DNA from 3 places in the Mesorhizobium newzealandense genome. Region 2 is predicted to be linked to each of the others. Evidence: riboswitches for the same ligand, from Rfam matches in the RefSeq annotation. Region 2 holds a riboswitch; each other region holds the start of a gene.
What was found. A riboswitch is a leader RNA that binds a small molecule or an ion and turns the genes downstream of it on or off. The one in region 2 is predicted to bind cobalamin.
Positions count from the first base shown of each region.

Region 1 (9,944 bases), on a different contig from region 2:
AAAAGCTGAACCGGCGCCACCGCATCCAATTCAGGTTGGAAGCTCTAATTCGCGGAACTGTCCGGCAGTTCCATGTCGGTGATGACGTTTTCGCCATTGGTCTCATCATAGGCGATGACGATGTCCATGCCCGGCTTCAGCGCGTCGAGATCTGTCTCGGCATTCAGCTTGTAGGATTTGCCGTCGTCGAGCGTCAGCGTCAGCGCATCCTTGTCGATCTTCTTGATCAGGCCTTCGGTCTGGCCGGCGAAAGCGGCGGTGGAAAGCAGCAGCGTGGCGGCGACGGCGCCAATCAGGGTACGCATTATCGTTCCTCGTTATCATTGCACCGGCATGGCGGCGGCAGGCGGTGGCTGGCGGATGGAAGAGAGCAGAAACCAACCGAATGTGTCAAAACTAAATCCGCCAGATCACAGTTTGACCCCTGTGAAAAACGCCAATAGAAGGCAGGCTGCAGCGCCGCTCGTCTTCCTGGACGCTCAAGGGACGCTGTAGCGCTTTTTGATTTGCGCGTGATCCTTTCCGAAATCGCGCCGATTTTCGGGATCATGCGCCAAGCCGGCTCCGACGCCGGGCAGGGTCGTTTTATGTCTCACAACACGTTCGGCCACCTTTTCCGCGTCACCACCTGGGGTGAAAGCCACGGCGCCGCACTCGGCTGCGTGGTCGACGGCTGTCCGCCCGGCATCCGCTTTACTCAGCGAGACATCCAGGCCGAACTCGACAAGCGCCGGCCGGGCCAGTCACGCTTCGTCACCCAGCGCCGCGAACCCGACGAGGTAAGGGTGCTGTCGGGCTTCATCCTCGACGAGGACGGCGAGACGATGATCACCACCGGCACGCCAGTCTCGATGCTGATCGAGAATGTCGACCAGCGCTCGAAGGACTATGGCGAGATCGCCCGCCAATACCGGCCCGGCCATGCCGACTACACCTATGACGTCAAATACGGCGTGCGCGATTATCGCGGTGGCGGCCGCTCTTCGGCTCGCGAGACGGCGGCGCGCGTGGCGGCCGGAGCCTTGGCCCGCAAGGTGGTGCCGGGCATGGTGGTGCGCGGCGCGCTGGTGTCGATGGGCGAAAAGTCGATCGATCGCGCCAACTGGAACTGGAATTTCATCGGCGACGCGGAAAATCCGTTCTTCACCCCCGATCCGGCTTCCGTTCCCGTCTTCACGCAGTATCTCGACGGCATCCGCAAGGCGGGTTCATCGGTCGGCGCGGTCATCGAGATCGTTGCCGATGGCGTTCCGGCAGGCCTCGGCGCACCGATCTACGCCAAGCTCGACCAGGACATTGCGTCCGGCCTGATGTCGATCAACGCCGTCAAGGGCGTCGAGATCGGCAACGGTTTTGAAGCCGCCCATATCACAGGCGAACAGAATGCCGACGAGATGCGCATGGGCAATGACGGCAAGCCGGTGTTCCTGTCGAACAATGCCGGCGGCATCCTCGGCGGCATCTCGACCGGCCAGGAAATCGTCGCCCGTTTCGCCGTCAAGCCGACCTCATCGATCCTGACGCCGCGAAAGTCGATCGACAAGGATGGTCACGACGTCGAGATCATGACCAAGGGCCGTCACGATCCATGCGTCGGCATCCGCGCCGTGCCGATCGGCGAGGCGATGGTTGCCTGCGCCATCGCCGATCACTATCTGCGTCATCGGGGACAGACAGGTAAGGGCAGTAGGGCAGTAGGGCAGTAGGGCAGTAGGGCAGTAGGGCAGTATGTTCACGCCGCCCGCCGAGACAGCCAAATTTTTCCTTTTCCCTACTGCCTTACTGCCGTACTCCCTTACTGCCCTATTCCCCTGCGAGTGAAACGAGCGCCTATGCCTTACGATCAGAAGAAAATCGTCGAAGCCCTGCGCGCTTTTGAACGCGGTGAGATCGTCGTCGTCATGGACGATGATGGGCGCGAGAACGAGGGCGACCTGATCGTCGCCGCCGTCCATTGCACGCCGGAGAAGATGGCGTTCATCATCCGTCACACCTCCGGCATCGTCTGCACGCCGATGCCGCGCGAGGAGGCCAAGCGGCTCAACCTGTCGCCGATGGTCGCCGACAATGATTCCGCCCACACCACCGCCTTCACCGTCAGCGTCGATTTCAAGCATGGCACGACGACCGGCATCTCGGCCGAGGACCGTACGCTGACCGTGCGCAATCTCGCCAACGGCAATGTCGGCGGCTCGGATTTCGTCCGTCCCGGCCACATCTTCCCGCTGATCGCGCGCGAGGGCGGAGTGCTGATGCGCTCGGGCCATACCGAAGCCGCGGTTGACTTGTGCAAGCTCGCCGGCCTGGCGCCGGTCGGCGTCATTTCGGAACTGGTCAATGACGACGGCACCGTCAAGCGCGGCCCGCAGGTTTCGGCCTTTGCCGAGGAGCATGGCCTCAAACAGGTTTCGGTCGCCGACCTCATCGCCTACCGCCAACGCAAGGAAACACTGGTCGAACGCGTGGCTTGCTCCGAAATCGACACGCTCGGCGGCAAGGCGCAGGTCTTCACCTACACGCTGCCCTGGGACTCCATGCATCACGTCGCCATTGTCTTCGGCGACATCCGCGACGGCGAGGAGGTGCCGGTGCGCCTGCACTCCGAGGATGTGGTGACCGATGTCTTCGGCACCACCCATCGGCTCGACGGCATCATGAAGGCGATGGGCGAGCGCAGGCGCGGCGTCATCGTCTATTTGCGGGAGGGCTCGGTTGGCGTCGCCCATCAGGAACGCAAGCGGCCGGCTTCGACCGATCGCGAGGATCACGAAGAGGCGCGCCGCCGTGAGAACGAGTGGCGCGAGATTGGTCTCGGCGCACAGATCCTCAAGGATCTCGGCATTTCGTCGATCAACCTGATCGCTTCGCGCGAACGCCACTATGTCGGTCTTGAGGGTTTTGGCATCCATATCGCCAAGACCGAGATTCTCTGAAGGGCAACCGCTGGGATAGCGCCCGGTCTGTTCGAAACCGGGCGCTTCAGGGATCATTCCGCCGGAACAGCAGCTGCTTCGCACCCGTCCAGGTCGCACTCTGGCGTGGCAAGGCTGCGCTGGCCAAGCAGTACGGTGGCCAGCGCGATCGTGCCTGAAGCCACCGACACCCAGAACCCGTTCTGCGCACCGAACGCGTCGACCACCGAGCCGGCCGCGAACGAGCCCAGCGCCATGCCGATGCCGATCCCTGTGGTCACCCAGGTGATGCCCTCGGTCAGCATCGCTTCCGGCACGTGCCGTTCGATCAGGCCGAAGGCCGTGATGAAGGTCGGCGAGATCGCCACGCCGCTGACGAAGACGGCCAGCGCCAGAAGCGGCACCGTGTCGGCGGCGAGCAACGGCAGCGCTGTGAGCGCGATGACGGCGACGGCGATAGCAAGTTGACGCTGCAGGGCCATTTTCAGGTTGAGCGCCCCGACGATGATGCCGAGCACGAACGACCCCAGCGCGTAGACACCGATGACCAGGCTTGCGGCGGCCGGCTGGCCAAGCTCCTTGGTGATCGCCACGGTGCTCACTTCCGTCGTCGCGAAGGTTGCGCCGATGAAGATCAGGGCGAAGGTGATGATCTGCACCGGCCGCAGGCGGATTGCCGAGCCGCGCGAACCCGGTTCCGCCGGCCGCACTTGCGGCTCGGTCGAACGCTGCAGGATGAAGGCCGCCGAACCGAGGGCAAGGAACAGCGTGCTCGCGAGCATTCCGGCTTCCGGGAACAGGGCGGCACTCAGGCCCACCGACAGCGATGCCCCGGCGATGTAGACCAGCTCGTCCGCCGCCGACTCGAAGGCAAACGCGGTGTTCATCTGGGGCCGCCCCCGGAAAATCTCGGTCCAGCGCGCGCGCACCATTGCCGGTATGCTGGGCATGGCCGCGGCCAGCAGTGCCGAGACGAACAGCGTCCATACCGGCCAGTCCTGATTGGCTGCCGCGATCAGGACCGCGAAAGCGAGCACGGAGATGATGGTGGTTGGCACGACGATCCGTGTTTGGCCAAGGCGATCCACGAGCCTTGATATTTGCGGCGCCACGAAAGCGTTGGCCAGCGCGAATGTCGCGGAAACGGCGCCGGCCAGCCAGTACTCGCCGCGCGTCTGCGACAGCATCGCCACGATGCCGATTGGCGCCATGGCGATCGGCAGGCGCGCCATGAAGCCCGCGCTTGCAAAGCCCTTGGCGCCGGGAGCGCGAAAGATTTCCGAATAGGGATTTTGCATGGTCCGGTTCCTCGACAAAGGCAGATTCGACAATTACATACGAAGCGTATGATTGTTAGATAGATCATACGCCGCGTATGTCAATTGGCATACGGTGCGTATGTTAATAGGTCCAGAAGCCATGCACAAACCTCGCAAGGAAATGATCGCCGAGACCCGCGCCAAGCTGATCGCGGCGGCCCGCCATGCCTTCGGTACGATCGGCTATGCCCAGGCCTCGATGGATGATTTCACTGCCTCGGCCGGGCTGACGCGCGGCGCACTCTATCATCACTTCGGCGACAAGAAGGGATTGCTGCAGGCGGTCATCGCCGAAATCGACGGCGAGATGGCGGCGCACGTGAACGAAGTGGCGTCGAGAGCGCCGACCCGCTGGCAGCATTTCGTCGACGAATGCACGACCTATATCGAGATGGCGTTGGAGCCGGAAATCCAGCGCATCATGTTCCGGGACGGCCCGGCCGTGCTGGGGGATCCGGCACAATGGCCGAATGCCAATGCGTGCATCGCTTCAATGACCGGCCATCTGACGACGTTGCAGGAGGAGGGGGTTGTCGTCCCCAGCCTCGACCCCGAAACCGCCTCGCGGCTGATCAACGGGGCGAGCAGTCAGGCGGCGCAACGGATCGCCAATTCGAGCGACCCCGAAGCGACGTCGAAGAAGGTGGTGACGGCGTTCAAGCAACTGCTCGAAGGCCTGCTCAAAAAGCCCGATCCGCAGCCGAACTGAAATCCACATAGGCGGTTCGGCGCCATTGCCCGCAATTGACAATAGCCGGTTTGAGCGCATCCTCTCGCGCCATCTCTGAAGCGGAGATTCGGGGCATGTGGGATTTCGATATCGGCAGGTCAGTGTCCATCATGACGCGGACCTGGCCCTTCATTCTCTTTCGCATGATCGTCTATTTCGGCATCACGCTGGCCTACATCATTGCGACCGGTACGGGCGCCTCCGTTGGCTATGGCGTCGGCCATATCTCCACCGATCCTGACGGCCCGCTGTCCTTTGCCTTTTGGGGCGGCGTGGTCGGTTTCGGCGTCGTCTCGATCGCCGTCTACTGGATCCGCGAATACATCCTCTACGTCGTCAAGGCCGGCCATATCGCCGTCATGGTCCATCTGATCGACGGCCGCGACATTCCCGACGGCCAGGACCAAATTGCCTACGCCAAGGACATCGTCACCCGGCGTTTTGCCGAGGCCAACATCCTTTTCGTCGTCGACCAGCTGGTCAAGGGTGCCATCCGCGCCATCACCGGCCTGATCGGCGGCATCGCCGCCTTCCTGCCAATTCCGGGCTTGGGCGGCCTGGTCTCCTTCATCAACACGGTGATCCGCCTGTCTCTGACCTATGTCGACGAGATCATCCTGGGCTACAACATCCGCATCAATTCAGCCTCGCCGTTCGAGACGGCGCGGCAAGGCGTCGTGCTCTACGCCCAGAACGGCCAGACCATGGTCAAGAACGCCGTCTGGCTGGCGGTCATCATGTGGGGGGTGTCCTTCGTCATCTTCCTGCTGATGCTGGCGCCTGCCGGCGCCATTCTTTTCCTCATGCCCGGGCAACTCGCCGGCTGGGCCTTCGTGCTCGCCATCGTCTTCGCCTGGGCCTTCAAGGCCGCCTTCATCGAACCCTTCGCCATCGCCTGCCTGATGCAGGTCTATTTCAGGACCATCGAGGGCCAGGTGCCCGATCCCGAGTGGGACGCCCGGCTGGCCGAGGCGTCGTCGAAGTTCAGCGAGCTCAAGGACAAGGCGCTGGCCTCCTTCGACGGCTCGCGCTGGGGTACGGCCGGCGCGACACACTGATCAGCGGCGGCCGCCGTCGCCGGTGCGGCGCCGACGGCGTTGAGGCGCGTTACGGTCGATTTGAGCGGCACTTCGCCTTGCCCGGAAAAAATCTCGCTCATGATCAGCTCCGGCAGCGGCAAGCGGCGTCCCCAGCCATGCGTTTCAAGGTCCGGTTTTGGCGCGAACTCCGAGACGCGGCCGACGCAGAGATAGGCGACCGGCGTCACATGCTCGGGAATTGACAGCAGGTCTTTCAACGCTTGCGCCTCGATGATGCTGACCCAGCCGACACCAACACCTTCGGCGCGCGCCGCCAGCCAGAAGTTCTGCACCGCGCAGACCGTGCTGTAGAGGTCCATCTCGGGATTGTGCCAGCGCCCCAGCGGCGAACCCTTCGAGCGCTGCCGGTCGCAGGTGATGCAGATGTTGAGCGCGCTTTCGCAGATGCCTTCCAGCTTGAGCTTGCGGTAGAGCGCCTGTCGCTCTTCCGCGATGGCTGGCAACTCCTGTTCGCGCGCCGCCAGGAACAGGTCGCGCACTTTCTGCCGTCGCTCGGCGTCGCGAATGACGATGAAGTTCCACGGCTGCATGAAGCCGACCGAGGGCGCGTGATGGGCCGCAAGCAGCAGCCGCGCCAGAACGTCATCGTCGAGCGCGGTCGGCAGGAAATGACTGCGGACGTCGCGCCGCGTGAACATGGCGTGGTAAACCGCATCGCGCGCACTCTGGTCAAATCCGTCGCCAACTGGAGCGGTCATGTGTTCCGGCATCGCGTGTCCCCTTGCGATTGCAGCAGTTCCAACTGTCAAAGCGTACTTTGTGCGTGCAAGTGGAGGCACATCGCTCTGATGCCGTCCGCCTGACCATGCGGATGACGATGTCTGCCAGGCCGGTCTTCTGGCTCGGGATCAACCCGCGTCCGGTGCCTTCCCGTCATCGACAGTGGCATTTACCGGCGCGGTCCCCCTCACAGCGTTGGGCACGCCACGGAATTTAACCGTGTTCCCGATTCTCCCGCTTGCGGCGGGCACCAGGCAGCGACACGACCTTACGCCGAAGCGCTGACGACGCCAATGCCTGCAGCGAAACCAAAGGACGCAGGCGTGATTTTCCCCAGTCATCAACCGCCTGCGCATGGCCTTTGTCGATCCGGGTCACTAGATTAGGGTGATGACCACCCGTCTCTACAGCCATCCGATCTTCCTCGAGCACATCACGCCGCCCGGCCATCCCGAGCGGCCCGACCGCTTGCGCGCCATCGAGCGGGTGCTCGACGACGAGGCTTTTGCCACGCTCGATCGTGTCCAGGCGCCGGAGGGCGACGAGGCCACCATCCTCTACGCGCATCCCGCCGATTTCGTCGCCCGCGTCCGCGCATCCATTCCCGACACTGGCATTGCCCGCATCGATGCCGACACCACCGCCAGCCCGAAGAGCTGGCAGGCGGCGATCACGGCGATTGGTGCTGCCAACGCTGCCGTGGACGACGTTTTCACAGGCCGCGCCGACAATGTCTTCGTCGCCGCCCGGCCGCCCGGCCACCATGCCGAAAAGACCACGGCCATGGGCTTCTGCCTCTTCAACACGGCGGCGATCGCGGCGCGCCATGCACAGAGGAAACATGGCGTCGAGCGCGTCGCCGTCGTCGACTGGGACGTGCATCACGGCAACGGCACGCAGGATATTTTCTGGGACGATCCGACGGTGCTCTATTGCTCGACGCACCAGATGCCGCTCTATCCCGGCACCGGGGCAAAGAGCGAGACCGGCGCCGGCAACATCGTCAACGCACCGTTGGCGCCGCAGACCGGCAGCGAGGTTTTCCGCGACGCCTTCCTGTCGCGGGTCCTGCCGGCGCTCGACAATTTCGCGCCGGACCTGATCATCATTTCGGCCGGGTTCGACGCGCATCACCGCGATCCATTGGCCGAAATCAACCTGACTGAGGATGATTTCGACTGGGCGACCGGCCAGCTGATGCAGCGCGCCACGCGCCACAGCGGCAACCGGCTCGTCAGCCTGCTCGAGGGTGGCTACGATCTGCAGGGACTGGCATTTTCGGTCGCCGCCCATGTCGGGCGACTGATGAAAGGATGAATGATGGCTGGTGAGACCAACGAAGACATCATGGCGATGAGCTTCGAACAGGCACTCGACGCGCTGGAGAAGATCGTCGATGATCTGGAGCGTGGCGACGTGCCGCTCGACCAATCGATCCGCATCTACGAGCGCGGCGAGGCGCTGAAGGCACATTGCGACCGGTTGCTGAAGGCCGCCGAGGACAAGGTCGAGAAGATCAGGCTGTCGCGCGACGGCAAGCCTGTTGGAACGGAGCCGCTCGACGCCGACTGAGGCATGCTCCCGAACGATGGTCTTTGCCTCACCGGTTTTTGGACATGATCATGATCGAGGATGGAATTCGTCTCGATTGAAACGGCTTCAGGAAGAGGAGGTTCGGAAACGATGTGCAGAAACATCAAGACCCTGTTCAATTTTGATCCGCCTGCAACCCATGACGAGGTGCGCGACGCCGCGCTTCAGTTTGTCCGCAAATTGAGCGGAACGACACGGCCCTCGAAACAGAACCAGCACGCGTTCGACCACGCCGTCGAGGCCATCGCGGCATCGGCGCGTGAGCTTCTCGATTCCCTCGAAACCCATCAGCATCCCCGCAATCGCGAAGAGGTGGCGGCCAAGGCGCGGGCAAAAGCCGCGGTCCGTTTTGCCTGACGCAAGTAGGCACGGCCGCTGACAAGGAGAGTGCATGAGCTTCTTCCCTGGGAAAGACCCTGAAGTCGGCGATGCCTTTGCCAGCGACCAGATCGAGCTGATGGTCATCCCGAACGCCAAGGACATTGGCGGTTTCCAGGTGCGCCGCGCGCTGCCGACCGCCAAAAGGCGGCTGGTCGGGCCCTTCATCTTCTTCGACCGCATGGGCCCGGCGATCCTGCGCGCCGGCCAGGCGCTCGATGTCCGTCCGCATCCGCATATCGGTCTGTCGACGGTGACCTACCTGTTCGACGGCAAGATCAGGCATCGCGATTCACTCGGCACCGAAATGGTCATCCAGCCCGGCGACGTGAATTTGATGACCGCCGGCCGCGGCATCGTTCATTCGGAACGCACGCCCGAAGAGTTGCGTGGCGCGCCGATGTCGGTCTCGGGCCTGCAGACATGGCTGGCATTGCCGGACGGCAAGGAAGAAGTGGCCCCGGTGTTCGAAAACACCGCGGCACTTCGACTTCCCGAGATCGATGCCGAAGGCGTCAGCGGGCGCATCGTCATCGGCGATTTCCAGGGGCTGCGGTCCCCGGTGAGGGCCGACTCCGAGACGCTTTATGCCGATCTGCGCCTGGCGCCCGGTGCCAGCGTAAAGATTCCCGCCGACGCGGAAGAGCGCGCCATCTACACGCTCGAAGGCGAGGTCTCGATTTCAGGCGACGTTTTCCCGGCCGAGCGCTTGCTGGTGTTCCGGCCGGGTGACGAGATCGTTGTGTCGTCGCAGACTGGCGCGCATTTCATGCTGTTCGGTGGCGCCTCGCTCGGCTCGAAGCGTTACATCTGGTGGAATTTCGTCTCGTCGTCGAAGGAGCGCATCGAGCAGGCCAAGCAGGAATGGAAGACGGGCCGCTTCGATATCGTTCCCGGCGATGAGGAAGAATTCATCCCGCTGCCGGAAAGCTAGGGCATGATCCCGAACCGGTTTTCGGAAGAGATCATGCCCAACAGCTAGAACCACAGCCTGATCCGCGTCACTGACACGCATTTACTTTCGCCGGCCGGCGGCCTATCCCGCCCATGAACAGAAAGCCCGAGCAGGCCTACCCGTGAACGCAACGCCACATACGCCGCTCCTCGACAAGGTCCGCATCCCGGCCGACCTGCGCACGCTTGCCGAGAGCGAACTGCCGCAACTGGCATCCGAGCTTCGCGCCGAGCTGAT
Region 1 covers NZ_JBHUGZ010000030.1:139,182-149,125, forward strand. The annotation lists gene ACFSOZ_RS34760 (DUF1344 domain-containing protein) at 45-305, opposite strand; gene aroC (chorismate synthase) at 588-1,706, shown strand; gene ribB (3,4-dihydroxy-2-butanone-4-phosphate synthase) at 1,833-2,933, shown strand; gene ACFSOZ_RS34775 (MFS transporter) at 2,987-4,210, opposite strand; gene ACFSOZ_RS34780 (TetR/AcrR family transcriptional regulator) at 4,332-4,940, shown strand; gene ACFSOZ_RS34785 (hypothetical protein) at 5,036-6,019, shown strand; partial or broken gene bluB (5,6-dimethylbenzimidazole synthase) at 6,112-6,771, opposite strand; cobalamin riboswitch at 6,872-7,051, opposite strand; gene ACFSOZ_RS34795 (histone deacetylase family protein) at 7,172-8,098, shown strand; gene ACFSOZ_RS34800 (exodeoxyribonuclease VII small subunit) at 8,102-8,353, shown strand; gene ACFSOZ_RS34805 (DUF2277 domain-containing protein) at 8,465-8,731, shown strand; gene ACFSOZ_RS34810 (pirin family protein) at 8,766-9,686, shown strand; gene dxs (1-deoxy-D-xylulose-5-phosphate synthase) at 9,829-9,944, shown strand, end outside.
Region 1: it holds a riboswitch for cobalamin, as region 2 does, so the genes downstream of both, bluB (5,6-dimethylbenzimidazole synthase) here and ACFSOZ_RS21155 (aromatic ring-hydroxylating oxygenase subunit alpha) in region 2, are expected to answer to the same signal.

Region 2 (9,944 bases):
GTGCAGATTTCCGTCGATGTCGGCCGCAACAGCGACGATGTGAAGACCGCGTCGGTGACCGACGGGTCCGGTGCGCCCAGCGCCGGGCAAGGCAATCGAGTCCCCGCGATGGGCCTTGGCCTGATGGACATCACGCCCGACATTCGCCAGCAGATGAGCCTTGCCGACAATCAGCACGGCGCGGTGGTTGCCAGCGTCAATCCCGACAAGGCGGCCGCGGCTTCCGGAATCCAGGCCGGCGACATCATTATCGCCGTCAATCAGGTGCCGGTGAAGAGCGCCAGGCAGGTTACCCAGGCGATTGCCCAGGCCGGCAAATCCGGCAGGAAATCGGTGCTGTTGCTGTTGGAGCGCGACGGCGGCCAGATTTATGTCGCGGTGCCGTTTGCCAATGGCTGACACTTAGCGCTCAATCGAGTGCAGGATCGGCGGCCTCGGCGACGAACGAGCCCGCCGATCCCGTTCGTCAAGATTTCGGTTGCCCGCCACGGTATCTTCGAGAAAACTGCATGAGGGCTGACAGATGGCCCGATACAGGGGGATTGCCGCAATGGTCACCCGAGGTTTCCTTTCCGGACGGCGCCCGCCGACCGACGGCGACGCGCGCATCCCTCCCGGGCAATATCTCGAGCAGGGATTTCCGGTCCTGTCAGCCGGCCCGACGCTGCGGGTGCGCACCGAGGAGTGGTCGTTCACGCTGAAGCACGGGCCGCGGCCGATCAAGAAATGGAACTGGGCCGAGTTCAACGCCCTGCCCTTGACCAAGATGACACGCGACATCCATTGCGTGACCGCGTGGACCAAGTTCGACACGCCATGGCAAGGCGTGCTGATCGACGATATTCTCGCCGATGCCGGCATCGAGCCGCCGACCGCCTTCACGCTGGCGCATTCGTTCGACGGTTACACCACCAATGTACCGACCAAGGACCTCACCGCCGGCAAGGCGATGGTCGCGCTGTATTACGAAGGCAAGTCGATCACGTCGGACCATGGCGGCCCGGCGCGGTTGCTGGTGCCGCATCTCTATTTCTGGAAATCGGCCAAATGGCTGAACGGCCTCCAGTTCACCGAGCGCGATGAGCCGGGTTTCTGGGAATTGCGCGGCTATCATATCTATGGCGATCCATGGCGTGAGCAGCGCTACACGAACGATCCATGAGCGACGAACAAGTGCCGCAGTCGCCATGGCAAACGGCCGGGATCGTCCGTATCGAAAAGCGCACGCCGCGCGTCACCAGCTTCTTTTTCCAGCCATCGCGGCCGTTCACCTACCGGGCCGGTCAGCATGTCGACGTCAGGTTGACAGCGCCGGACGGCTATCAGGCGCGCCGCTCCTATTCGATTGCCTCTGCGCCCAAGACGGACGGGGTGATCGAACTGGCGATCGAGAAACTCGACGATGGCGAGGTCTCTCCATTCTTCCACGAGATCGCGGCAGTTGGCGACGAAATCGAACTGCGCGGACCGCTCGGCGGGCACTTCATCTGGCCCGATGACGATGGCGGGCCACTTCTGTTGGTCGGCGGTGGCTCTGGCGTCGTGCCCTTGATGTCGATGGTCCGTCATCGCGTCGCGCGCAATTCGACGGTGCCCGTCGCTCTGGTCTTTTCAGCCCGGATCTGGGACGAAGTGATCTTTCGTGACGAGCTGATCGCCCTCGACGATCGCAAGGACGGCTTCGACCTGGTGCTGACGCTGACGCGCGAAGCCGCGCGCCGTCCAGCCGATTATTCGCGGCGGGTGGATGTCGCCATGATGGTACAATCCATGGCGCGGTTGCCCGGACCGCCTGATGTCGCCTTCGTCTGCGGCTCCAACGCCTTCGTTTCGGCCGCCGCCCGGGCGCTGATCGATGCCGGCGTTGCGGCGGAAATCATCCGCACCGAACGCTACGGAGTTTGAACGGACACGGTCCTTCCGAGAAGTTTCTCGTAGCCGCCGTTCCGAGGCTCGGCATCGCCCATCGGTCACGCCTCGATTTCGAGCGCCGAAAGCGGCTTTGAGCAACAGGCGAGGATGAAGCCGTCGTCGATCTCGTGGTCGAGGATGCCGCCATTGTGGCTCATCTCGACGGCGCCTGCGACCTTCTTCACCTTGCAGGTTCCGCACAGGCCGAACTCGCATGCGGCGGGAATCCGCACGCCGGAAGCCCGCGCCGTCTGCAGCACGGTCTGGCCGGCGACGCATTCGGCATCGACATCCGAAAGCGCGAAGCGGATCGGCGTCGCGGCTTCGACGATGACGGCGGCGCCGTCTTCCGCCGGCGACGTGAACGGTGCCGGGATCTCCTCCACGACAGGCGCCGCAAAGCTCTCCTGATGGTACTTCGTCATGTCGAAGCCGGCAGAGTCCAGCATGCCGCGCACGGCGCGCATGAAGGGATCAGGGCCGCAGCAGAAGATTTCGCGCTCGCGGAAATCGGGCGCCAGCAATGGCAGCCGGATCGCGTCGATGCGGCCCATATGTCCGAACCAGCCCTCGCGGCTCGACCGCTCCTCGATCATGAAGCCGAGCGACAGGCCGGGCATGCGGCTGCCCAGCAGTTCGAGCTCCTTGCGGAAAATGATTTCTTCGGGGCGCCGGGCGCAATTGACGAAGCCGACATCGGTCCATGGCGCGCAGTCGTTCAGCCAGCGCAGCATCGACATCATCGGCGTCACGCCGGAGCCGGCCGAAATGAACAGATACTTGGCCGCCGGGTGGCTGTGCAGCGAAAAGTCACCGGTCGGCCCATAGGCCTTCACATGCGAACCGGGCGTCAGATGGTCGAACATCCAGCGTGTGCCGATGCTGCCCGCTTGCGCCTTGATCGTCACCGCGATCGAGAACGGCCGCGATGGCGAAGACGACAGCGTGTAGGTGCGCATCAGCGGCCCATCGGCGGTCGGCAGTTCCAGCGTCACGAACTGGCCCGGCTTGTAGCGGAACCAGGTCTGGTTGTCGGAGCGGAAGGTGAAGGTCTTCACATCAGGCGCTTCGTCACTGACGCCGATCACTTCCAGCACCTGGAGCCTGTCGTTCCAGGGCGTCATCTGGTCGAGATGGCGATAGAGGCCAAGGTCCGTCATCGCATTCATCCTCTTGTCCCTTTTATTCCGTGCATGTCGTGATCCCAAAACCGCTGCGCACTCTTGGGCGACATGCACCAAAGCGCGTCGCTTCGAAACGGATTCATGCGACGCGCTTCAGGTCTTGTTTCCTTGCATGTCGTTGTCTCAAAACCAGGGGCCATTTTTGAGCGCCATGCACTAGGCAACGCTGCGCAGCGCCGGCCGGCCGCCTTCGGCAAGCCGCGGACCGATGAACGACGCGTACCATTCGACGAACTGGATTACGCCGCCCTCATGCAGCTCCGAATAGGGCCCTGGTTCGTAGGCGGGCGACAGGATGCCGAAGGCGTTTTCCTCGACGATGCGGCGGTCCTGGTCGTTGGTCTCGGTCCAGACATGGGTGAGTTCGGCGAGATCGTAGTCGACGCCTTCGACCGCATCCTTGTGGACGAGCCATTTGGTCGTCACTGCCGTTTCCGTGGCGCTGATCGGCAGCACGCGGAACGTCACCGCGTGGTCGATGAGGATGTGGTTCCATGTCGTCGGATAGTGATAGTGCATCAAGGTGCCGATCCGGTCGGCAGAGACGGTGTCGGAGAGGTTCTTCTTCACCGCCCGCTTGCCGTTCATGGTGTAGCTGACGGCGTCGCGCAGCAGCGGCGCGCGGGTGGCGCGGTACTGTCCGGCCGCATCGATGCGGAATTTGCTCGGCAGGCCGGCCGCTTCGCATTTCGCCCAGTGCGCAAGCATTTCCGGGTCGCTGTCGGCGCCCTGCACGCCGGTCACCGTCGGTGCCTCCGGGAACGTCTTGCAAAGCTCCGGGTGATTGCCGGCGCAATGGTAGCACTCGCGGTTGTTTTCCCAGACCAGCTTCCAGTTGCCCTTCTCGACAATGGTCGACTCGAACGCCACCTTGGCCTCGCGCAGCCGGTGCGGCAAAAGGTAGGGCTCGATCATCGCCCGCATCGGTGCGAAATCCGCCGGCTCCTTGGCCAGGCAGATGAAGATGTAGCCGCCGACACTTTCACAGGCGATCGGCTTCAGGCCGAACTGGCTCTTGTCGAACCCGTCTGCCATCTGCCGGGCAAACAACAGCCTTCCGTCCAGCTCATAGGTCCACTGGTGATAGGGGCAGACCAGCTTTGCCGCCGTGCCCTTGTCTGAATTGCAGACTCGGCTGCCGCGATGGCGGCAGGAATTGTGAAAGGCGTTGATATTGCCCTTCTGGTCGCGAACAAGCACGACCGGATAGTCGCCGATCTGCGCGGTAATGTAGCTGCCCGGCTTCGGCAGCTCGCAATCATGGCCGATGAACAGCCAGTCGCGATACCAGATCAGCTCCATGTCGAGCTTGAAATAGTCGGGATCGGTGTAAAAGGGCTGCTCGAGCGAGAAGCCGTTCCTGCGGCCCTGCAGCAGCCTCAGCATGTCGTTGCGCGCGTCCATGTCCTGTCCTCATAGCCAAGGACTGAACTGGTGGTGATGGAGGAAGGATCGGACGCAGGCCGGCGAAGCGCCGGACATGCACTATCCACCTCTTGACCGCCCACCGCGATCAGTCGAGTTCAAATATCTCGGGCTGGTTTCCGGGCTCTGGAGTGTCCTTGCGGACGGTCGCGACACCTTCCCAGGCGTTTGCCCAGTGGTCTCCCGTTGCGACTTGAACTCCACCACCGTTGCGGGGGCAGCGCCGGATTCTGACCGGCTTCCCAATTCTCCGCTTCGTCGTCACGAAGCGGCACCTGAGATGACATGATCTAATCACGATCGCGGGCGCGCCATCGGCATGAAAACGACATCGTATCCATGCGGCGCGACACGCATGCGAAATGCTCCGGCTGGCGATTGCGGAGCCGAAATCCGATCTCTTCGGCAGCCATAGCCGGCTGCAATCTCCTCGAATCCGACCCCTTGCCAGGGCCCAAGAAAGGTTAACGGTTTCGAAAAGTGACTATTAGCAGTCTCTAAAATCGAACCGAACGGTTCGTTTCTGTTGACGGTGCGTGCAGGACGGTGTGAACGCTGGGCCTCCGACACAGTTGGTGATCGGGGTGCCGATTTTACATAACTAATTGATATTACGAAGAAAAACAACTGGTGTAGACGCTCTTGGCACAATTTCAAGTGGCAGATTCTTGGTCCACGCGGAACAACTTCGTGATTGGAAATGGCTGGATGGCTTTCCCACATCGGGGCGGTCCGAACGACGCGATTTCATCCCAAGACACGCCGCTAGACGGACGGAAAGATACTGGAGTACCAAAAAATGAAAAAGATCATTCTCACTGCCGCCGCCCTTCTGGCCATTTCCGGCAGCGCCTTCGCTAGCGGTAGCGACCACTATGGTTCGAACGCCGCGGCGGCCACTGCTGTCGACAGCTCGCGCACCGCTTCGATCAAGAAGTCGGAACCGGCTGCTCAGACGCCTGTCCAGGGTAGCGACCGTAACCTCTTCGGCCACTAACGCCGATTCCCAGGAGGTGGCGGGCTCGCCCGCCGCCCTGGCAAAATCCAGAAATTCAAAATTCAGGAGAGCTGAAATGAACAAGATCCTTATTGCTGCCGCCGCCGTTCTGGCCATTTCCGGCAGCGCTTTCGCCGGAAGCGACAACTTTGGCTCCAACGGCGCCAACCAGCCTGCCGCCTCGGTCGACAACTCGTACACGGCTTCCACCAAGAAGTCCGAGCCGGCTGCGCAGACGCCTGTCACCCATGGCAGTGACCGCAACCTGTTCGGCAACAACTGACATCCGAAACTAGCATCCGACGGCGAGGCGGCGGGTCAACCTGCCGCCTCGAATTCGAAAATACCGGAGTATCAAAAATGAAAAAGATTGCTCTTACTGCCGCCGCTCTTCTGATTGCCGCCGGCAGCGCCTATGCCGGCAACGACAATGTTGGCGGCACCGACATCAACAAGCAGGCGACCGTCAACGTCGACGTCTCGAATACGGGCTCGATCCGCAACAGCGAATCGCCCGTCTACAAGTTGCTCAACTCGTCGGGCGACGTACAGAAGTCCGCCCCTCAGGGCAGCGACCGGAACCTCTTCGGCCGCTAACCAACAGCCGAAGCTGATCTCCAAACAGAGAGCGGCGGGCCCGTGCCCGCCGCTTTTTGCTTTTTATGCGCCTCCGATGTCCTGACCTCAGGCCGCCTTTGCTTCCGGCTGACGGAGCGAGAAGGAGTGCCCGTCGGCGTCGAAGATGTGAAGGTCGCTGGCGTCCGCGCTCAGCCGCAGCGTCGCCCCGCGCTTGACCTCGACATTGCCTGGCATCTTGGTCACCAGCGGCAGGTCGGCGCGGCCGATGTCGACATAGACAAGTTGGACCTCGCCGAGCTGCTCGACATAGTCCACCGTTCCCTCGAACAGATAGTCCGCGCCGCTGGCGATCGTCAGGTCCTCCGGCCTGACGCCGAAGCTCACCGAAGCACCGTTTGCCGATGCCGGCGTGGCGATCGGTACCGTCGCCTTGCGGCCGCCGACATGGCTGACGACGGTCGGGTTTCCAGTCTTGTCGATGGTCGCCGGCAGGATGTTCATGGCCGGCGAGCCGATGAACTGGGCGACGAACAGATTGCCGGGCTTCTTGTAGAGATCCATCGGGGTGCCGACCTGCTCGATATGGCCTTCCTTGAGCACCACGATGCGGTCGGCTAGCGTCATCGCCTCGACCTGGTCGTGGGTGACGTAGATCATGGTCGTGTTGGGCATCGATTCCTTGAGCTTGGCGATCTCGATGCGGGTGGCGACGCGCAACGCCGCGTCAAGGTTCGACAACGGCTCGTCGAACAGGAACACTTTCGGATTGCGCACGATGGCGCGGCCGATGGCGACGCGTTGGCGCTGGCCGCCCGACATCGCCTTGGGCAGGCGGTCGAGATATTTGGTCAGCTGCAGGATTTCGGCCGCCTGCTTCACGCGGCGGTCGATCTCGGCCTTGTTCTCTTTGCCGATCTTCATCGAGAACGCCATGTTGTCGTAGACGGTCATGTGCGGGTAGAGCGCGTAGGACTGAAACACCATGGCGATGCCGCGCTTCGACGGCGGCACGTCGTTCACGACCTCGCCGGCGATCTTGAGTTCGCCGGAGGTGATTTCCTCGAGCCCGGCGATCGACCGCAGCAAAGTCGACTTGCCGCAACCCGACGGGCCGACAAAGACGATGAACTCGCCCGACTTTATATCGAGGTCGATGCCGTGGAGAATGTTCAGATTGCCGTAGGACTTCTTCACTTGTCTTAGCGTGACATCGGCCATTGGTTTCCTCCCAGTGATTTTGAAATTCAGTCGATGCGTCCGAACCAGGCGCCGTAGCCGCCGAGCTGTATGGAGCCGGTGCTCGCCTGCCCCGAAAATCCGTGCCCGGGCAAAGGTTGCAGCGATCGGTTGCCAAGGTCAACCTTGGTTGGCTCAGCTCCCAGATTGAAGGCGCAGACGATCTGCTCGTTGCCTGCGCGGCGTGTGAAGGCGACCGTGTCGCCCGCACTTTCGATGAATGTGATGTCGCCCTTGGCCAGCGCCGGATGGGCGCGGCGGAAGGTGAGAAAGCGCCGGTAGTGCTCGAGCAGCGAGGTCTCGTCGCCCTGCTGGACATTGACCGCTTGCGACAGATGCTTGGCCGGCACCGGCAGCCAGGGCTTTGCTGAGGAGAAGCCGCCATTCGTGGCGCTGCCGTCCCACACCATCGGCGTGCGGCAGCCGTCACGGCCCTTGAATTCCGGCCAGAAGCGGATGCCGTAGGGGTCCTGCAGATCCTCGAAGCGGAGGTCGGCTTCGCCGAGCCCAAGCTCCTCGCCCTGGTAGATGCAGACCGAGCCGCGCAAGGACATCAGCAGCGCCGAGATGACCTTGAGATAGGCGGTCGGATCGGCTTCGCCAGCCGCCCAGCGCGAGGCCGGGCGCATCACGTCATGATTGGAAAAAGCCCAGCACGACCAGCCGTCGCTGGCGACCTTGCCGAAGGATTCCAGCACCGAGCGGACCTTGGCCGCACTGATCTTTTCCGGCGCCAGGAAGTCGAACGAGTAGCACATGTGCACGCGCTTGCCGCCGGCCGTATAGGCCGCCACCACTTCCAGCCCGCGCTGCGAATCGCCGACTTCGCCGACCGCGGCGGTTGCCGGATATTCATCGAGCAGGGCGCGGAAACGTTCGAGGAAGCCGAGGTTCTCGGGGCGGCTCTTGTCGTAGATATGGTCCTGATAGTTGTAGGGGTTGACCGCGGGTGCGGTCTGGTCGTTGCGCTGCTCCGGCGGCAGCGGTGGGTTGTTTTCCAGGCCTTGGCTGTGGAAGTAGAAATTGATGGTATCGAGCCGGAAGCCGTCGACGCCGCGCTCCAGCCAGAAGCGGGTGACGTCGAGCAGCGCGTTCTGGACCTCGTGATTGTGGAAGTTGAGGTCGGGCTGTTCGGCCAGGAAGTTGTGCAGATAATATTGCTGGCGGCTGGTGTCCCATTGCCACGCCGATCCGCCGAAGATCGACAGCCAGTTGTTGGGTGGCGTGCCGTCCGGCCTGGAGTTCGCCCAGACATACCAGTCGGCTTTCGGGTTGCTGCGGCTCGACCGGCTCTCCTTGAACCAGGGATGGTTGTCGGCGGTGTGCGACAGCACCTCGTCGATCATCACCTTCAAGCCCAGCCTGTGTGCTTCGGCGGTCAACTCATCGAAGTCGGCCAGCGTGCCGAACATCGGATCGACGTCGCAATAGTCGGTGACGTCGTAGCCGAAATCCTTCATCGGCGACTTGAAGAACGGCGAGATCCAGATGGCGTCCGCACCGAGCCCTGCAATGTAGGGGAGCCGGCCGATGATGCCCTTCAGGTCGCCGATGCCGTCGCCGTTCGAGTCCTGGTAGCTGCGCGGATAGATCTGGTAGATCACCGCACCTCGCCACCAGTCACGATCGACGGCGAGGTCAGGCTTCGAACTGGCCTTCAAAGCGGATTGCATCGTCTCAGCCTCCTTTCACCGAGCCGGCAAGCAGCCCGCGGACAAAATAGCGCTGCAGCGAGAAGAACACGATCAGCGGCACGATGATGGTCACGAAAGCCGATGTCGTCAGGATCTCCCAATCGCCGCCGCGTGAGCCCAGCAGCGCGTTGAGCTTGGCGGTCAGCACGATCTGGTCTGCCTCCGTACCCAGGAAAACCATCGCCACCAGCAGATCGTTCCATACCCACAGGAATTGGAAGATGGCAAACGAAGCCAGCACCGGGAACGACAGCGGCAGCACGATCTTGACGAAGATCTCGAAATCGCTGGCGCCGTCGATGCGCGCCGATTCCATGATTTCGCGCGGCAGGCCGGCAATGTAGCTGCGCAGCAGGTAGATGGCGAAGGGCAGGCCGAAGCCGGTATGCGCCAGCCAGATGCCGAGATAGGTCTTCGACGGCATGCCGAAGAAAGCGCCGACACCGTTGTAGAGCTTCAACAGCGGAATCAGCGACATCTGCAGCGGCACCACCAGCAGGCCAATGATGACTGCAATCAAGAGCGCCCGGCCGGGAAAGCGCATCCAAGCCAGCGCATAGGCTGCAAAGGCGGCGATCAGGATCGGGATGACCGTCGCCGGGATGGTGACGGTCAGCGAATTCATGAACGACCGTCCGATGCCTTCCGAAAACAGCACCGTCTTGTAGTTGTCGGTGGTAAATTTCGGTGGTGCCGACGAGGCATAGTAGACGCGCTGGCCGCGATCGCCTTCGAAAGCCTTCGGCGACTGCATGACGAAACTGCCGTCGGCGTTAAGCTGCAGGGTCACGCCGTCGCCGAGATCGGCTGACGTGCCGGCGGGATATTGCGTCGGTGCCGCCGATTTGACGCCGAAGGCGCTGATGTTGCGGTGAGCACCGTCGCCGAAGATGTTGCCTTGAAGGACGAACTTGCCGT
Region 2 covers NZ_JBHUGZ010000014.1:94,549-104,492, forward strand. The annotation lists gene ACFSOZ_RS21135 (DegQ family serine endoprotease) at 1-399, shown strand, start outside; gene ACFSOZ_RS21140 (molybdopterin-dependent oxidoreductase) at 551-1,162, shown strand; gene ACFSOZ_RS21145 (FAD-binding oxidoreductase) at 1,159-1,905, shown strand; gene ACFSOZ_RS21150 (FAD-binding oxidoreductase) at 1,971-3,071, opposite strand; gene ACFSOZ_RS21155 (aromatic ring-hydroxylating oxygenase subunit alpha) at 3,252-4,499, opposite strand; cobalamin riboswitch at 4,614-4,814, opposite strand; gene ACFSOZ_RS21160 (DUF680 domain-containing protein) at 5,320-5,517, shown strand; gene ACFSOZ_RS21165 (DUF680 domain-containing protein) at 5,594-5,800, shown strand; gene ACFSOZ_RS21170 (DUF680 domain-containing protein) at 5,878-6,114, shown strand; gene ACFSOZ_RS21175 (ABC transporter ATP-binding protein) at 6,202-7,314, opposite strand; gene bglA (beta-galactosidase BglA) at 7,341-9,005, opposite strand; gene ACFSOZ_RS21185 (carbohydrate ABC transporter permease) at 9,010-9,944, opposite strand, start outside.

Region 3 (9,944 bases), on a different contig from region 2:
CGACATGCATCAAAATGCTTCCGGATGCATCGCCTTGGCGATCTTGTCGATCGCTTCGATGTTGGCGGGTCCAGGCGTCAGCTCGGCATAGCGCAGGGCGACGAAACGCTCGTTCTTGACCGCGTCCGTTTCTTTCATCGCCGGATGCGCCTTCAGGAAATCGAGCAGTTTCTTGTAGCCGCCGCCGTCCTGGTAATCGAGCAGGATGAGGAATTGCGGATTGCGCGAGGCCACCGTTTCCCAGTCCGTGTTGCCCCAGCTGGTGTCCATGTCGGCCATGATGTTGTCGCCGCCGGCGGCTGATATCATGGCGCTGGGGATGGCGAACTTGCCCGCGGTGAAGGGCTTGTCCTCGCCGGAATCATAGAGGAACACCCGCGTGCCCTTGCGGTCGCCGACCTTGGCGGTGATGTCGGCGAGCTGCGTCTTCCAGCCTGAAACGAGCTTTTGCGCCTCAGCCTCCTTGCCAAAAATCTTGCCCAGCTTTTCGACGTCGCCATAGAGCAGGTCCATCGAGGCGGCAGGGCGGTTCTTGTCGAGATGGACGCAGCTTTCCGTCAGCACCAGTGTCTTGATGCCATGCGGGGCAAGCGTTTCGGGCGTCACTTCGCCGCCCGGCTTCATGCCGTAGTACCAGCCGGCGAAGAAGAAATCGGGCTCGACCGCGACGAGGTTTTCAAGCGTCGGATATTTGGGAGCGAGTTCAGGGATCGAGCCCTGCTCGGCCTTGAATTCGGGGCCGACCTTGTACCATCCGGTGATGCCGGTCAGGCCGACGATCGACGGCTGCAGTTTCAGCGCGAAAGCCATCTCGGCCATGTTGAGATCATGGATGACGGCGCGCTTCGGCGGCGCGTCGAAAGTCAGCGGTTTGCCGCAACTGTCGACGGTCACAGGGAAGGCGAAAGCTGTCGAGGCCAGCAGCGAGAAGACGAGCGAAAAAGCGAGGCGTTTCAAGGGTATTGCTCCGTTGTTGAACAGGGATTGGGCGGAACGGCTTCGATCAGGATGTCGGCACGGCGCGGTTCGGCACCTCGAACACCGTCAGTTCGCGGTCTTCAGTCGGATGGCGCAGACGAAAGACGTCGACGCCGAACACCTCGCGGATCAGCTGTTGGGTCAGCGCTTCGCGCGGCGCGGCGAACGCTTGCAGGCGGGCATTGTTCATCACCGCGACCCTGGTAGCGAAGGGCGCCACCAGGGCCAGATCGTGCAGCACCGCGATCACCGTCATGCCGAAGCTGGCCACGAGTTCGAGCAGTTCGCCGCGGGCGCGCGGGTCGAGATGGTTGGTGGGCTCGTCGAGGAACAGAATTGTTGGCTCCTGCGCGATGGCGCGCGCCAGCTGGGCGCGCTGGCGCTCGCCACCCGACAGCGAGCCGATGGTGCGGCCAAGCAACGGCAGCAGGCCGGTCCGGCGCAGCGCGTCGACGACAATGTCGCGTTCGTCGCTCCTGCGCCTTAGCCCGGCGTGCGGAACCCGGCCAAGCTCGACATAGTCGATCACCGCCAGCCGCGGATCGGGCTGGTCGGTCTGGCCGACCACGGCGATCTGCAGTGCGCGCTCGGCGGCCGAAATCCTGTCCAGCCGGCGCCCGCCAAGCTTCACCTCGCCGGAACTTGGCCGCAGCATGCCCGACAGCATGCGCAGCAGCGTGGTCTTGCCGGCGCCGTTGGGGCCGATGATGGCGAGGCGATCACCTGCGCCCACCGAGAGGCTGACCGCATGGACCATATCTCGGCCATTCGCCATGGCACTGAGGTCACGCGCTTCGAGAACCGGCGCTGTCATCGGCTGTTTCCCGCCAGATTGCCCGGACCCGGGATGCGGGCCAGCGTCTTGCCGGCCAATCCCGCCGGGCGCTGTCCCGAATTGCACCAGCCATCGGCGAGCGAAGCATAGAGCTTGGCGAATCGCACGAGATCGCCGACATCGGCCTGCGCATCGATGGAGCCGAAGAGATAGGCGGCCTTGCCCGATGCCTGGAAGGCAACCGTCAAGGGCCGTGCACAGCCGGCCATGCAAGCCACGCCCTCGACAATGAAGCCATTTGCCACGGCGGGTTCATGGTGGGCCGAGAGCCGGGAACGTAAATCGGTGCACAGATTCTCACCCGACCTGATCCCTGTCGGGACGTCGCGGCAAAGCGTGCAGACAATAATGCGGTGAATACGATCGGTAGCGCCGTCCAACTTTTCCGTCTTTCTCGATTGGCGACGGAAGGAAGTTGGCGAATCGGCCGACAAGACCGACGTCCACGTCTCCTCCCGGCACACCCCGTCCGGTCAACTCATGCTGATGGCAGGTCTCCTGGCTCGCGGGTCGTGGCGCCATCCTGCCTTCCCAGCCTTGCCGGCCAGTGGCATTTACGGATTTTGCTCGCCGCTTACAGTTGCGGGGGCAGCCACGGCCTCGACCCTTGGGGATCTCACCGTGTTCCCTTTTCACCCCTTGCCTTGCGGCCAGGGGACCATCACCGGCCCAGCGTAGATTTCCATCGATCGCATCGCAATGGTTTTTTGCGACGTCGCTGCTCCATCTAAATGTAATAACATTACATTTGAAGCGATATTCCCCGACGATGTCAACCCCGCTTGTCGCGCAATACGGCGGCGGCAGTGGCAGCTGCTCGGAACGGGCTCGCCGCCGGAGGTAGAAGGTGGCCGGGGGGCAGAGCGAGTTGGCATTACGGTTGCCGAGGGCGAGAACCTTGACGGCGCAAGCGGCGGCAGTCTGTAGTCGCGGCAGGCTCGGCCGGCAGAGGAGGTGCCATATGGAAAAGATCATCCTGGACTGCGACCCTGGGCATGATGACGCTATCGCCATCCTGCTGGCGGCAGGCAATCCGAAGATCGATCTCCTCGGCATCACTACGGTTTCGGGCAACCACAATGTCGAGAACACCACGCGCAATGCGCTTTCCGTATGCACCGCCTATGGCATCAAGGTGCCGGTGGCGAAGGGCTCTCCCGGGCCGCTCCTCATCGATCAGGTGCTGGCCGTCGAGATCCACGGCGAGACCGGGCTCGACGGCCCCGTACTGCCGCCCGCCTCGTTCGAGCTCGACAAGCGGCACGCCGTCGACTTCATCATCGACACCGTCATGGCGCATGAGCCAAAGACGATCACTCTGGTGCCGGTCGGTCCCTACACCAACATCGCGCTTGCCGTGCGCAAGGACCCCCGCATCGTCGAGCGGGTGAAACGGGTCGTCGCGATGGGGGGAAGCTATACCAGGGGCAACATCACGCCCGCGGCGGAGTTCAACGTCTATGCCGATCCGGAGGCCGCCGACGTGGTGTTCCGGGCCAAATGGGACGTCACCATGGTGGGTCTCGACCTGACACATCAGGCGCTCGCCACCACGAAGCTTCAGGACCGGGTGCGCGCCGTCGGCGGCGAGATAGCCAAGTTCATCCTCGATATCTGGGAGTTCATAGCGACCACGCATGGGGGCCTCCTGCAGATCGAGTATCCCGCCGTCCATGACGCGTGCTGCGTCGCGGCTATGATCGACCCGACCGTCTTCACCACCGAGAAGGCCGATATCCGCGTCGAGCTTGCCGGCCGGTGGACCAAGGGCATGACCGTCTGCAATTTCGAGAAGATGGGTGGCATGCACCATTTCGGGGGCACGGCGAGCGAGCAGGTCGACTTCCGCCACACCGTGGCGATGAAGCTCGACCATCAAAAATTCTGCGATTTGATTGTGGATGCGCTGGAGCGTCTAACCAAGAACAAGGCGTGACCCGCACCCTTCGCGACGATACAGCAGGCAGCAAGAGACAACTGGGCGTTCTTCGGGCCAATCGGCGGGAAGGTAGGTCACACGACCGCTCGCGCTATGCGTGCCAACGATGTCTGCTTTGAGGAAGCGGTAAACTGATCTCTGCGACTGTCATCAGGCGCGAAGCAGCCATTCTTTGCAGGATTGGTCTTGCCTCCAAAACACAACAAGGCCCCGCGCGGGGCCTTGTCATATCCAACCTTAGTGGCTGGCTCCCCTCACTTCCCCATCATCTGCTTGGCATTTTCCGCCGTGATCGCCGTCGTCTCCACTGTCACTGTCGGCTCCACCGAAGTGGCGCAATCGAGCAGAATCTTCTTCGACATCTCGATCGCTTCCTTGGCACCGGTCGGATAGGTGAAGGTCGCCGCCCAGTCGCCTTTCGCTACCGCTTCGATGCCGCCGGCAGGTCCCGGCAAGCCATCGGTGCCGATGATCTTGACGTCCTTGCCGGCACCCTTGGCGGCAAGCAGCGCGCCGGCCGCCATCATGTCGTTGCTGGCATAAAGCACCTTGATGTCGGGATGCGCCTGCAGCATGGCCGAGAAGGCGGTCTGGGCTTTGTCCGGCACCCAGTCGGCGGCCTGCTCGGCCACGATCTGGATCTTGGCATTCTCCTTGACGCCGTCCTTGAAGCCGTTAAGCCGCTCGACCGCGGGCGTCGAACTCGGCAATCCCTGGAGCACCGCTGCTTCGCCGCCGTCGGGCAGCAAGGTCTTGGCGGTGTACTTGCCCGCCTCGAGCGCGATCTTGTAATTGTCGCCGCCGATGAAGGCGGTGTACTCCTTGCCCGGATCGCCGACCGTCTTGCGGTCGAGTTCGATGACCGGGATGCCGGCATCCATGGCGCGTTTGACCGCCGGCGTCAGCGGTGCCGCCTCGAAGGGCGAGATCAGCAGGATGTCGACCTTCTGGGTGATGAAATTGTCAACCTGCGAGGTCTGCGTGTTGACGTTGCCGGCGCCGTCGGCGATCTGCAGCGTGAAGCCTGGAACTTCCTTGGCCGCCGCCTCCAGCTCCTCGTTGACGTGCTGGCGATAGGGTTCGGCGTTGTTGGCTTGCGAAAAGCCGATGATGAACTGGCCATCCTTGGCGCAGGCCTTGACCATCGGGTCGGCAGCCTGGGCGGCTCCCGCGATGCACAGGCCAGCGCCTGCCAGAAGCGCGACTTTCTGGGCACGCCTTTGTCTTGTGGTTTTCATGCTCACTCTCCTCCTCGTCGGGCCGGGGGCCAGACCTTGGTTGACTTCCACTTGCTGCCGCATTCCTCCTAACGACCCAAACCCTCGCGGCGGCGAACGAGGGATTGAAGCACTGCCGCAAGCACGATGATCGCAGCGGTCGCGAGCAGCTGCATGGCGGGGGTGATGTTGTTGAGCTGAAGGATATTGGCGAGTGCGCCCAGCATAATGGTGCCCGCGACCGTGCCGACCATCGAGCCGGCGCCGCCGAACAGGCTGGTGCCACCGATGACCACGGCGGCAATCGCGGTCAGCTCGTAGCCCATGCCGTCATTGGCACTGCCAAAATTGAACTGGCCGGCATGCACGATGCCGGCCAGTGCGGCGGCAAAGCCGGTGATGGCGTAGACCGATATCTTGACCATCGACACCGGCACGCCGGAAATGCGCGCCGCGCGTTCGTTGCCACCAACGGCAAAGACATAGCGGCCGAAGCGCGTCGTGTTGAGCACGATCGTTGCGATTGCCGCAAAGACGATGAACACGATCGTCGCCACCGGCACGGTGTTGTTGAACAGCCGCTCGCCCAGCACCGCGAACACCGGTGGCGCCAGCCCCGGCCCGTCGCCATAGGAAATGTTGATGTACTGATTGCCCGAGACGACCAGTGCCAGCCCCCGCGCCGCCTGCAGGCCGGCGAGCGTCACGATGAACGGCTCGAGCCGAAAGCGGCTGGAGATGGTGCCCTGGATGACGCCGAAGGCGATACCCATCACGAGTACGGCCAGGATTGTAGGAATGAGTCCGAAGCCGCCCGAGATCATCATCGATGCGGTGACAACGCTGGAGAGCCCAAGCACCGCGCCGACAGAAAGGTCGATGCCGGCGGTAATGATGACGAAGGTCATGCCGATGGCGATGATGCCGGTCTCGGACACGGCGCGAACGATGTTGGCGATGTTGTCGGGGTTGAGGAACAGGATTTCGCCATGCCGGCGCGGCGAGAAGATGACGCCGCCGATTGCCACAACGACGAGGCCGATCAGGCTCTGGAAGCGCACTACAAAGGCTAACGGATCGCGATGCACCGGTGCCGCGGCCACCGGGCTGCCTGCCGCCGAAATCTTCTGCTCAGACATCAGGCCTCCCTGCCATTTGCCGCGTTAAGCACTGTGTGCTCGTCGACGCCGCCGATGAATTCCGCCACATTGCGTCCCTGGCGCAGCACCACGATGCGGTCGCACAGGCCGATCAGCTCCGGCATCTCGCTGGAAGCGACCAGAATACCGAGGCCCTGCGCCGCCAGTTGCCGCAGCCGCGTGTAGATCTCGCCCTTGGCGCCGACATCGACACCGCGCGTCGGCTCGTCGAGCAGCAGCAGTCGGGGATTGCCGAGGATCTCCTTGGCCAGTACCACCTTCTGCTGATTGCCGCCCGAAAGCGCGCCGACGGCGATGTCGGGATTCTTTGGCCTGATATCGAACTGGCCGAAGGACTGCTTCACGGCATCCGCCTGCCGGCGCGCCGACATCAGCCCGAGGGGTGAGATGCGCCGGATCACCGACATCACCAGGTTGAGGCCCACCGCCATCCTCAGCATCAGGCCGCTGCCGCGCCGATCGTCGGTGACGAAGGCGATGCCGGCGTCGCGTGCGGCTTTGATGGAATCGAGCTTGACAGGGCGGCCGTCGACCGCGACATCGCCCTCCCAGCGGCCGGCAAGGCCGGTGCCGTAGAGCGCGCTCAACAACTCGGTACGCCCTGCCCCCATGATGCCGGCCAGCCCGACGATTTCGCCCGCCTTGACGTCGAGTGAGATGCTTGTCGGCGGCTGCCATCCAGCGCTTTCATGGGCGAGCCTGAAGCTCGCATCGCGCAGGCTGAGCAGTGTCTTGCCAGCCTCCCTGGCGCGTTCGGGAAAAAGCTCATCCAGCGGTCGCCCGACCAGAAGGCGCACCAGCTCGGCCTGCGGCGCGTGCGGCTGCGTGATGCCGGCGACACGACCATCGCGCATCACCGTCACCCGATCGGCGATTTGCGGCACCTCCTCAAGGCGATGGGAGATATAGACGATGCCAACGCCGCTCGCGGCGAGCTTGCGCATGATGTCGAACAGTCTCTCGACCTCGCCCACCGTCAAAGCCGCGGTCGGCTCGTCCATGATCAGCACGCGCGAGGCGTAAGACAGCGCTTTGACGATCGCCACCACCTGGCGCTGGCCAATCGACAGGTTCGCCACCATGCTGGCGGGATCGATGGCAAGCTCTATGGCCTCGAGCCGCTTGCGGGCCTCGCTGCGCATTGCCGGAACGTCGAGGAAGCCGCCCGGCCGCATCAGTTCGCGGCCGAGGAAGAGGTTGGCCGCCACGTCGAGCGTTGGCACCAGGTCGAGCTCCTGGAAAATGGTGGCAATGCCGGCCGCCTGCGCTTCACGCGGGTTGTTGAAGCGCACCGGCTTGCCGTCGATCTGGATGGTACCCTCGTCTGGCGCATAGACCCCCGACAACAGGTTCATGAGGGTCGACTTGCCAGCGCCGTTTTCGCCGAGCAGCGCGTGGATCTCGCCGGACTTGAGGTCGAAGTCGACGCCACGCAGCGCCTGGACGCCGCCGAAGCGCTTGACCGCGCCGGTGACCGACAGCAGCGGCGCACTCATGCCGGCCTCGCGCAGGACTGACGGACCTGCAGCGCGGCCTGCAGCCGCACCGCCTGCGGCTCCAGACCGCTGGATGCGATGCGGGCGCAGAGCAAGGCAGCCGCCTGCCGTCCGATCTCGGTACAGGGCTGCGCGACAAGCGTCAGCCGCGGCTCGAAGCAGTCGGCCCATTCGAAATCGTCGAAGCCGGCAAGCGAAAGGTCCGCCGGTATCGAGAGGCCTCGTTCGCGGATCGCCCGCACCGCTCCGATTGTCGTCATGTTGTTGCCGGTGACCAATGCCGTGGGCGGCGAAGGCAATGACAGGATGGCGTGGGTCGATGCCGTTGCGCTCGCCGTATCGACGTTTTCCGGCGAGACATAGTGCGGCAGGCACTCAAGTCCATTGGCGGCCAGCGACACGCGAAAAGCACCGATGCGTTCGCGCGTCGTCGCCAGACCCGGCTGGCCGGAGATGTAGCCGATGCGTTTGTGGCCGAAGGAGGCGACGTGATCGATCAGCGCGCGCATCGACGACTGATTCTCGACGCCGATCTGGTCGAAGCGGTCGTCTGCGAAGCGGTCGATGAGCACGCACGGCAGCTTCTTCTCCGCCAGATAATCGATGGCCCGCTGCGGCGCGCCCGACGGCGCCAGGATGACGCCGTCGACCCGCCGCTGGTGGAAGGCGCGCACCACCGAAAGCTCGCGGTCGGGATCCTCCTGCGTATCAGAGAGGAAGACCATGAGGCCAAGGCGCGCGCATTCGGCCTCCACCGCGCAGATAATGTCGGTGAAATAGGGGTTGGAAATCGCCGAGATCGCCAGGCCGACGCTGTTGGTCGAGGCCACTTTCAACGACCGCGCCAGCTCGTTGGGCTGATAGCCCATCGCGGCGATCACATCATTGATGAGCTGCGCTTTCTCCGGCGAGACAAAGCGGGTGTGGTTGATAACATGCGAAACGGTCGAAACCGACACGCCGGCGCGGCGCGCGACCTCAGCCATTGTCGGCATGGTGACTCAAACGGAGTGCTGGCAAGCGCTCCTCCCTGATGATGCGTTCCAGTCCGCTCTCATTGGTTTTGGCGGATTTTCGGAAATCATAAGGCCATCGAAACGTTTGCGCAATCGCTTCGACAGCCTTTTCCGGCCCAATTCTCGTCGCCCCTGCAAGAAGGGCGTATTGCCGGATCGGCCGATCACCTTCGTTTCGATTTTGCTCGATGCGCATTCGATGAAACTGACCGGGGTATCGCTTGGCGCTGTTAAGCGACGCTCTTCCGAGGCTTGTCCACTCAACGCAACAGTCCCGGCCCGCCGTGCCGCGATCCTTGCCGCGCGGATAGCTCCAGCCAGTGGCGGCGCCCGCACAAGCAGACGACCAACTCAACCAAACATCGGAAAATTTTCAGAAACGAATCGGGATTTTTCGGGCCCGAAATCGCAAGACCGTGCGGCTGGCGGAAAAGTCCGCATGTTCAAGGAGAAGAAAAATGAGCATGTCAAAGACGAAGGTCCTCATTGCCGGCGCCGGGCCGACCGGGCTGACGCTCGCGCTCTGGTTGACGCGGCTCGGAGTGCCGGTCCGCATCTTCGACAAGGCGTCCGCTCCGGGCGAAACCTCGCGTGCGCTGGCCGTCCAGGCACGTACGCTGGAGTTCCATCGCCAGATCGGCATCGTCGAAGACGTGCTCGCCGCCGGCGTGCGGATCGAACAGCTCACCGTGCACACGCCGGCCGGCATAGCAGCCAGGCTGCCGCTGGCCGACTTCGGCCGCGGCGTCAGCCCCTACCCGTTCGCTTTCGCGTTGCCGCAGGACATCCACGAGCGCCTGCTGATCACGCACCTGGAACGTGCCGGCATCGTGGTCGAGCGCGACACGGAGCTGGTCGCCTTCGAGGACAAGGGCGATGCTGTCGTCGTTACCTTGAATAGGGACGGCCGCACGGAAACGGTCAGTGCCGCCTACCTGGCCGGTTGCGACGGCGCTCGCAGCGCCGTGCGCCACGGGCTGAACATCGGCTTTCCCGGCGGCACCTACGAACAGTCCTTCTACGTCGCCGACGTCGACGGTCGCGGCGACGTTACACGCAATGGCATGGACACTGTCATCAGCGCCTATGGCTTCGCCATCGTCATGCCGGTCCGGCAATCGGGCTCCCTGCGCCTGATCGGCATCGTGCCGAAAGCGCATGAGGCCGACGAGTCGATCACCTTCGAGACGATCCGCGCCGATGTCGAGCGTGACACCGGCGTCAAGGTCCATCAGGTCAACTGGTTCTCGACCTACCGCGTGCATCATCGAGTCGCCGAGCATTTCCGCATCAGCCGGGTGTT
Region 3 covers NZ_JBHUGZ010000030.1:620,070-630,013, reverse strand. The annotation lists gene ACFSOZ_RS37165 (ABC transporter substrate-binding protein) at 10-957, opposite strand; gene ACFSOZ_RS37160 (ABC transporter ATP-binding protein) at 1,004-1,792, opposite strand; gene ACFSOZ_RS37155 (DUF1636 family protein) at 1,789-2,277, opposite strand; cobalamin riboswitch at 2,285-2,491, opposite strand; gene ACFSOZ_RS37150 (nucleoside hydrolase) at 2,775-3,749, shown strand; gene ACFSOZ_RS37145 (substrate-binding domain-containing protein) at 4,007-4,990, opposite strand; gene ACFSOZ_RS37140 (ABC transporter permease) at 5,059-6,108, opposite strand; gene ACFSOZ_RS37135 (sugar ABC transporter ATP-binding protein) at 6,108-7,625, opposite strand; gene ACFSOZ_RS37130 (LacI family DNA-binding transcriptional regulator) at 7,622-8,620, opposite strand; gene ACFSOZ_RS37125 (hypothetical protein) at 8,604-8,837, opposite strand; gene ACFSOZ_RS37120 (FAD-dependent monooxygenase) at 9,100-9,944, shown strand, end outside.
Region 3: it holds a riboswitch for cobalamin, as region 2 does, so the genes downstream of both, ACFSOZ_RS37155 (DUF1636 family protein) here and ACFSOZ_RS21155 (aromatic ring-hydroxylating oxygenase subunit alpha) in region 2, are expected to answer to the same signal.